2 regions of the Microbispora cellulosiformans genome follow, and region 2 is predicted to be linked to the other one. Evidence: predicted binding sites of a transcription regulator. Region 2 holds the regulator's gene; the other holds the start of a gene.
The links. Region 2 encodes HrcA, which represses chaperone genes, less so after heat shock. Its sites were predicted from a motif close to TTGGCACTCTCNNNNNGAGAGTGCCAA; they were not measured.
Positions count from the first base shown of each region.

Region 1: groL (chaperonin GroEL) is a predicted target of HrcA. The motif match lies at 2,571-2,597, and genes of this name have one in related genera.

Region 1 covers NZ_VYTZ01000016.1:22,645-27,056, reverse strand. The annotation lists gene F5972_RS31255 (HelD family protein) at 1-272, shown strand, start outside; gene F5972_RS31250 (GNAT family N-acetyltransferase) at 274-696, shown strand; gene groL (chaperonin GroEL) at 841-2,463, opposite strand; gene F5972_RS31240 (cold-shock protein) at 2,768-2,971, opposite strand; gene F5972_RS31235 (MoaD/ThiS family protein) at 3,228-3,503, opposite strand; gene thrC (threonine synthase) at 3,549-4,412, opposite strand, start outside.
Region 2 covers NZ_VYTZ01000010.1:216,733-221,144, forward strand. The annotation lists gene hemW (radical SAM family heme chaperone HemW) at 1-1,097, shown strand, start outside; gene F5972_RS26735 (DUF3097 domain-containing protein) at 1,094-1,909, opposite strand; gene hrcA (heat-inducible transcriptional repressor HrcA) at 2,085-3,098, shown strand; gene dnaJ (molecular chaperone DnaJ) at 3,099-4,235, shown strand; gene F5972_RS26750 (16S rRNA (uracil(1498)-N(3))-methyltransferase) at 4,402-4,412, shown strand, end outside.

The sequences.
Region 1 (4,412 bases), on a different contig from region 2:
ACGCCGCCGTACCGGCCCTCTCGGCCGCCCTGGACACCGCAGGCGTGCCGCACGCGGTGCTCGGCCCCGACGCGACGGGCGACGACCGGGTGCTGCTGGTGCCGGCCACACTCGCCAAGGGACTGGAGTACGACCACGTGATCGTGACCGAGCCCGCCGGCATCGTGGCCGCCGAGGACCGGGGGCTCGCCCGCCTCTACGTCGTCCTCACCCGGGCCGTGACGTCCCTGACCATCCTGCACGCCCACGATCTTCCCGAGGAGTTGATATGAGATGAGCGAGGTCATCCTGCGGTACGGCGGTCTCGACGACGTCGAGGCCGTGCTGCGGTTCTGGCTGGAGTCCGCGGAGAACACCGACCGGCACGACGACGCCGCCAAGGTGACGGCGCTGGTCGAGCGTGACCCCGAGGCGCTGATCATCGCCGAGATCGACGGCCGCGTGGTCGGCACGCTGATCGCGGGCTGGGACGGCTGGCGGGCGAGCCTCTACCGGCTCGCCGTCGACCCGGCGGAGCGGCGCAAGGGCATCGGATCACAGCTGATCCGGGCCGCCGAGGAGCGGTTCCGGAAGTACGGCGCGTTCCGGGTCGACGCGATGGTCCTCAACGACAACGCCCTGGCGCACCACGCCTGGTCGGCGGCGGGATACACGATGCAGACCGACTGCGCCCGCTGGGTCAGGCGCCTCAGCTGAGCCGCGGGGATCGACGTCAGGCGGTGACGGCGGAGCCCGGCCGCCCGTGGGACCCGAGGCGCGCGGGGAAACGGGGGCGCACAAGGAAAAGGGCGGCTCCCCCGAGGGGGAACCGCCCTTCCTGGTGAAGCGGGAGAGCAGGACTCAGAAGTCCATGTCGCCGCCGCCGGGCATGGCGGGGGCCTTCTCCTTCTCGGGCTTCTCGGCGATGACGGCCTCGGTCGTGAGGAACAGGGCCGCGATGGACGCCGCGTTCTGCAGCGCCGAGCGGGTGACCTTGGCCGGGTCGATGATGCCCGACTCGAACATGTTGACGTACTCGCCGGTCGCGGCGTTGAGGCCCTCGCCCGCGGGCAGGTTGCGGACCTTCTCCACCACGACGCCGCCCTCGAGGCCGGCGTTGACGGCGATCTGCTTCAGCGGCTCCTCGAGCGCCTTGCGGACGATCGCCGCGCCGGTCGCCTCGTCGCCGTTGACCTCCAGCTTGTCGAACGCGTTGGCGCCGGCCTGCAGCAGGGCCACGCCACCGCCGGGGACGATGCCCTCCTCGACCGCGGCCTTGGCGTTGCGGACGGCGTCCTCGATGCGGTGCTTGCGCTCCTTGAGCTCGACCTCGGTCGCCGCGCCGGCCTTGATGACGGCGACGCCGCCGGCCAGCTTGGCGAGACGCTCCTGGAGCTTCTCGCGGTCGTAGTCGGAGTCGGTGCGGTCGATCTCGGCGCGGATCTCGTTCACGCGGCCGGAGATCTGCTCCGCGTCACCGGCGCCGTCGACGATCGTGGTCTCGTCCTTGGTGACGACGATCTTGCGGGCGCGGCCGAGCAGGTCGAGGGTGGCGTTCTCGAGCTTGAGACCGACCTCCTCGGAGATGACCTGGCCGCCGGTCAGGATCGCGATGTCCTGGAGCATGGCCTTGCGGCGGTCGCCGAAGCCGGGGGCCTTGACGGCCACGGACTTGAACAGCCCGCGAATCTTGTTGACCACCAGGGTCGCCAGGGCCTCGCCCTCGACGTCCTCCGCGAGGAGGACCAGCGGCTTGCCGGACTGCACGACCTTGTCGAGCAGCGGGAGCAGGTCCTTGTTCGCCGAGATCTTCTGGTTGGCGATGAGGATGTAGGCGTCCTCGAAGACCGCCTCCATGCGCTCGGGGTCGGTCACGAAGTAGCCGGACACGTAACCCTTGTCGAAGCGCATGCCCTCGGTGAGCTCCAGCTCCAGACCGAAGGTGTTGCTCTCCTCGACGGTGATGACGCCTTCCTTGCCCACCTTGTCCATCGCCTCGGCGATGAGCGCGCCGATCTCCGGGTCGGCGGCGGAGATGGAGGCGGTGGAGGCGATCTGCTCCTTGGTCTCCACGTCCTTGGCGAGCTTCGACAGCTCCTCGCTGACGCGCTCGACGGCGGCCTCGATGCCCTTCTTCAGGGACATCGGGTTGGCGCCGGCGGCGACGTTGCGCAGGCCCTCGCGGACCAGCGCCTGGGCGAGCACGGTGGCCGTCGTCGTGCCGTCACCGGCGACGTCGTCGGTCTTCTTCGCGACTTCCTTGACCAGCTCGGCGCCGATCTTCTCCCACGGGTCCTCGAGCTCGATCTCCTTGGCGATGGAGACACCGTCGTTGGTGATCGTGGGGGCGCCCCACTTCTTCTCCAGCACGACGTTGCGGCCCTTGGGGCCGAGGGTCACCTTCACGGCGTCGGCGAGCTGGTTCATACCGCGCTCGAGACCGCGCCGGGCGTCCTCGTCAAACGCGATCATCTTGGCTGCCATTAGGCTAGACCTCCCAGTAGCAGGGTGTCTTCAACGGACCGAGCCGACGCCCGCGACGGCGTGGACCCGCTATCCCTGCGCGAGCCCCATCGCCCCGATCCCGGTTGTTGTCACTCTCGACCTCAGAGTGCCAAACAAGTATTTAGCACTCTACCCCCGAGAGTGCAAGCGGAAGCCACTCTGACCAGCTTGGACGAGGTTCCCGAACACCCTTACGAGGACAAACGAGGACCGACGGGCACGGACGAGCCGAAGGCCCGGTCCGCGGATCGCGGACCGGGCCTCCAATGGTCGCTTGACGGGATCAGGCGACGGCCCGTACGGCCTCCGCCTGCGGGCCCTTCTGCCCCTGCGTGATGTCGAACTCAACCCGCTGACCCTGCTCGAGGGCCTTGTAGCCGTCCATCATGATTGCCGAGTAATGGACGAACACATCCTTCCCACCGTCTACCGCGATGAAGCCGTAGCCCTTGTCCGCGTTAAACCATTTGACGGTGCCCTGCGCCACTTCCGACTCCTCTTGCTGGGCTGGGGACCACACCCAAGAAGCCCCCGGTTTCGTCGATCGTCTTCGACCATACCCGTGTCAAGGCGTAGAACAACAGAGTCAATCCGCAAACTACTACGTCGCGTTCGCTCAAAGCGGTACAGACGATTATTCACTTTTCTACCGAAAGGTTGAGCGCTTCACCTTTCGCCGCCGCGACGCCCCACTTCCCCGGTGAAAGAAGCGCATGTCAGGTGCACGGCGGCGGTGCCGCGGCTCAGCCCCCGGCGACGGCGGGGATGACCGAAATCTGTACCCCGTCCGGCGTGGCGGTGTCCAGCCCATCGGCGAAACGGACGTCCTCTTCTCCGACATAGACGTTGACAAAACGCCGAATCTTGCCCGTCTCATCCAGGATTCGACCTCCGATGCCCGGATAGTCCGCATCCAGCTTCTGCAGGACCTCGCGGAGCGTTCCCCCCTCCCCGCTTACCTCCGCGACGCCGTTGGTGTACGTCCGCAGAATCGTCGGAATCCGCACGGAAACGCTCATTGCTCACTCGCTTTCGTTGCTGCCGATGGGCCTGTGATAACGCTTTCAGTTGGCGAATGCCGCACGGAAGGCGTCGAGGGAGGGACGGATGACCGCGGACGGGCGAGCCTGCGCGGCCACCGCGTCAAGTGTCTTGAGACCGTCGCCGGTGTTCAGCACGACGGTTTCGGCCTCGGGGTCGAGGCGCCCCTCGCGCACGAGCTTGCGCAGCACGCCGACCGTGACGCCGCCCGCGGTCTCGGCGAAGATGCCCTCGGTCCTGGCCAGCAGGCGGATCGCCTCGACCACCTCGCCGTCGTTCACGTCCTCCACCGCACCGCCCGTGCGCCGGGCGATGTCGAGCACGTACGGGCCGTCCGCCGGGTTGCCGATGGCCAGCGACTTGGCGATGGTGTCGGGCTTGACCGGCTGCACCACGTCCTGCCCGGCCTTGAAGGCGCGGGAGACCGGCGAGCAGCCCTCGGCCTGCGCGCCGAAGATCCGGTACGGCCGCTCCTCGACCAGGCCGAGCTTGATCAGCTCGCGGAAGCCCTTGTCGATCTTCGTGAGCTGCGAGCCGGAGGCCACCGGCACGACGATCTGCTCGGGCAGCCGCCAGCCGAGCTGTTCGGCGATCTCGTACGCCAGCGTCTTGGAACCCTCGGCGTAGTAGGGCCGGAGGTTGACGTTGACGAATCCCCACTTCTCGCCCAGCTCGTCGCCGATGAGCTCGGAGCAGAAGCGGTTCACCTCGTCGTAGGTGCCGTCGATGCCGACCAGCCGGCCGCCGTACACCGCGGCCATGGTGACCTTGGCCGCCTCCAGGTCGGCGGGGATGAACACGCAGGAGTCCAGCCCGGCCCTGGCCGCCGCGGCGCCCACCGCGCCGGCGAGGTTGCCGGTGGACGAGCACGACAGGGTGTGGAAGCC
Region 2 (4,412 bases):
GCTGCGGCTACTGCGACTTCAACACCTACACGGCCGCCGAGCTGGGCCCGGGCGCCGCGCAGCGCGACTACGCCGCCACCGCGATCGAGGAGGTGCGGCTGGCCCGGCGGGTGCTCGGGGACACCGCGCCGCCGGTCGAGACCGTCTTCTTCGGCGGTGGCACGCCGACGCTGCTGCCCGCCGCCGACCTCGTACGGATCCTGGACGCCGTCGCCGAGGAGTTCGGCCTGCGGCCGGGCGCCGAGGTGACGACCGAGGCCAACCCCGAGTCCGTCGACCCGACCTATCTGAAGGAACTGCGGGAGGGCGGCTTCACCCGCATGAGCTTCGGCATGCAGAGCGCGGGCGAGCACGTCCTCGCCGTCCTCGACCGGCGGCACACGCCCGGCCGCCCCGCCGAGGCCGTACGGGAGGCCCGCGCGGCCGGGTTCGAGCACGTCAACCTCGACCTGATCTACGGCACGCCGGGGGAGAGCGACGACGACTGGCGGGCCTCGCTGGAGGCCGCCCTGGCGGCCGGGCCCGACCACGTCTCGGCGTACTCCCTGATCGTGGAGGACGGCACCCGGCTCGCCGCCCGCATCCGGCGCGGCGAGCTGCCGATGCCCGAGGACGACGTGGCGGCCGACCGCTACCTCATCGCCGAGGAGGCCCTGACGGCCGCGGGCCTGAGCTGGTACGAGATCTCCAACTGGGCGGCGGGAGACGAGGCCCGCTGCCGCCACAACCTGCTCTACTGGACCGGCGGCGACTGGTGGGGGGTCGGCCCGGGGGCGCACAGCCACGTCGGCGGCACCCGCTGGTGGAACGTCAAGCACCCCGTGGCGTACGCCGCCCGCCTGGCTGAGGGGGCCTCGCCGGCGCACGCCCGCGAGGTGCTGACGGCGGAGGACCGGGCCGTCGAGCGCGTCATGCTGGAGCTGCGCCTCGCATCGGGCTTCCCGCTCGCCGACCTCGCCCCCGAGGCGCGTACGGCCTGCGCGCGGGCGCTGGGGAGCGGCCTGCTGGAGACCGAGGCGTTCAAGGCGGGCCGGGCCGTGCTCACGCTGCGCGGCCGGCTCCTCGCCGACGCGGTCGTACGCGACCTGACCCCCTAATCCGCCTGATCCGGGGCTGTCACGAAGTCGATGAGTTCCTCCACGCGGCCGAGCAGTTCGGGCTCCAGGTCCGCGAAGGTCGTGACGCGGCCGAGGATGTGCCGCCACGCCTCCTGGGGGTCCATCCGCCAGCCCAGGGCGGCGATCACGCCCTCCTTCCACGGCACGCCGCGCGGCACGTCCGGCCACGCCGGGATGCCGAGCGCCCGAGGCTTGACCGCCTGCCAGATGTCCACGAAGGGGTGCCCGACGACGAGCACGTCCGCGCCGGAGACCCGGGCGGCGATGCGGCTCTCCTTGGAGCCGGGCACCAGGTGGTCCACGAGCACGCCCAGCCGCCTGCCCGGCTCCGGGCCGAACTCCTCCACGATCGCGGGCAGATCGTCGACGCCCTCCAGGAACTCGACGACGACCCCCTCCACACGCAGGTCGTGGCCCCAGATCTTCTCGACCAGCGCGGCGTCGTGGACGCCCTCGACGTAGATGCGGCTCTCCTTGGCGACCTGGGCGCGCAGCCCCTCGACCGCGATCGACCCGGAGGCGCTCCGCAGCGGGCCGGACGGCCGCGCCTGGGGGCGGACCAGCGTCACCGGCCTGCCGTCGAGGAGGAACCCGGCGGGGGTCAGCGGGAACACCCGGCGCCGCCCGAAGCGGTCCTCCAGCGTCACGGCCTCCTTGTCGCAGTCCACCACCGCGCCGCAGAAGCGGCCCTCGGCGTCCTCGACCACGAGGTCGGGCTCGGCCGGGATCTCGGGGATCTGCCCCCGCCGTGGTCGCCGCCAGTCTCCGGAAAGCACGTCCCGCCCGTACATGCGGGGAACGCTAGCAAATCCCGGGCCGCCGGCTCGCCCGATGCGCCCGCAATCAAGTCGCGTTGCCCCTGATCGTCTCCTCGTTATCGCACGCCGAGCGGTCGTAGCCGTACACTTGGCACTCGGGAACACAGAGTGCCAGAGTCGGTGTTTCCAGGCACAGGGAGGTGACACATTGCTCGACGACCGCAAGCTCGCCGTCCTGCGCGCCATCGTCGAGGACTACGTGTCCACCAACGAGCCGGTGGGGTCCAAGGCCCTGGCGGACAGGCACAACCTCGGCGTCTCCCCGGCGACCATCCGCAACGACATGGCGGCGCTGGAGGAGCAGGGCTACATCACGCAGCCGCACACCAGCGCCGGACGGGTCCCGACCGACAAGGGATACCGCCTGTTCGTCGACCGGCTGTCGCAGATCAAGCCGTTGTCCGGGGCGGAGCGCAGGGCCATCGAGACGTTCCTCGCCGGGGCGGTCGACCTCGACGAGATCGTCATGCGCACGGTGCGGCTGCTCGCGCAGCTCACCCGGCAGGTGGCCGTCGTGCAGTATCCCTCTCTCACCCGGTCGTCGGTCCGCCACGTGGAGATCGTCCCGCTGGCGGAGCGCCGGGTCATGCTGGTGCTGATCACGAACACCGGGCGGGTGGAGCAGCGGGTGGTCGATCTGCCCGAGGCGCTCGCCGAGGACCGGATCGCGAACCTGCGCTCCGTGCTGAACGGCTGCCTCGACGGGTGCTGGCTCTCGCAGGTGCCCGAGACCGTGGCCGGCATTCCCGAACGGCTGCCGCCGGAGGAGAGACCGGTGGTGGCGACCATCATGTCCGTGCTCCTTGAGACGCTCGTCGAGCGGCACGAGGAGAAGATCGTCTTCGGTGGCACGGCCAATCTGGCGGGCGCCGACTTCAGCGTGGGCCTGCGCGACGTGCTCGAGGCTCTGGAGGAGCAGGTCGTGCTCATGCGCCTGCTGGGCGAGACCGGCGGGCTGTCCGAACTCACCGTCAGAATCGGATCCGAGAACCCCTACAGCGGGCTGCGCGGCACCTCTATCGTGGCCGCCGGATACGGTTCGGGCGACAAGGAACTGGCCCGGCTGGGAGTGCTGGGCCCGACACGAATGGACTATCCGGTGACGATGGGTGCGGTGCGCGCTGTGGCGCGGTACGTCGGCCAGATCCTGGCGGGGTCATAAGTGTCCAACGACTACTACGCGACCCTTGGCGTCCGGCGCGACGCCAGCCAGGAAGAGATCAAGAAGGCGTATCGCCGTCTCGCCCGTGAGCTGCATCCGGACGTCAACCCCGACCCGGAGACCCAGGAGCGGTTCAAGGAGATCAACCAGGCGTACGAGGTGCTGTCCGACGCGGGCAAGCGCCGCATGTACGACATGGGCGCCGATCCGTTCGCGAGTGGCGGCGGGCCGGCCGGTGCGGGCGGCTTCGGCGCGGGCTTCCCGTTCAGCGACATCATGGACGCCTTCTTCGGCTCGGCCGGCGCCGCGCGGGGCCCCCGCTCACGCGCCCGCCGGGGCCGCAACGCCACCATCCGGGTCGAACTGGACCTCGCGGAGTCCGCCTTCGGCACCACACGCGAGATCGTGGTCGACACGGCCGTGGTCTGCGACGTCTGCCAGGGCTCCGGGGCGGCGTCCGGCACCCACCCCGACACCTGCGACATGTGTCACGGGCGGGGCGAGGTCTCGCAGGTCACCCGCTCGTTCCTGGGCCAGGTCATGACGTCCCGCCCCTGCCCGCAGTGCGGGGGGTACGGCAGCGTCATCCGGCACCCCTGCATGGAGTGCTCGGGCGAGGGACGGGTCAGGACCCGGCGCACGATCAAGGTGCGGATCCCGGCCGGCGTCGAGGACGGCACGCACATCCAGCTCGCGGGCGAGGGCGAGGTCGGGCCGGGCGGAGGCCCTCCGGGCGACCTGTTCCTGGAGATCGCCGAGCGGCCGCACCAGATCTTCGAACGCCGCGGCGACGATCTCCACTGCACCGTCCAGATCCCGATGACCGCCGCCGCGCTCGGCACCGTGCTGTCGATCGACACCCTCGACGGCGCGGAGGCCATCGACGTGCGGCCCGGCACCCAGGCCGGTCAGGTCATCCCCCTGTACGGCAAGGGCATCCAGCGGCTCAACGAGACCGGCCGGGGCGACCTGCTGATCCACGTGAACGTCGAGACGCCGACCAAGCTCGACCCGCAGCAGGAGGAACTGCTCAAGGAGCTGTCGAAGCTACGCGGGGAGGAGCGGCCGCCCGGCAAGTTCTCTCCCGGCCAGCAGGGCTTCTTCTCGCGCCTGCGGGACGCCTTCAACGGCCGCTGACGCCGGATGAGCGAGCGGAGCGAGCGAGTCGGTGGGCACAGTGCGTTTCGCGCATGCGACCCCGAGCCGCCGGGCGAGGGGGTGGCATGAGCGAGCGGAGCGAGCGAGTCGGTGGGCACAGTGCGTTTCGCGCATGCGACCCCGAGCCGCCAGGCGAGGGGGTGGCATGAGCGTTCC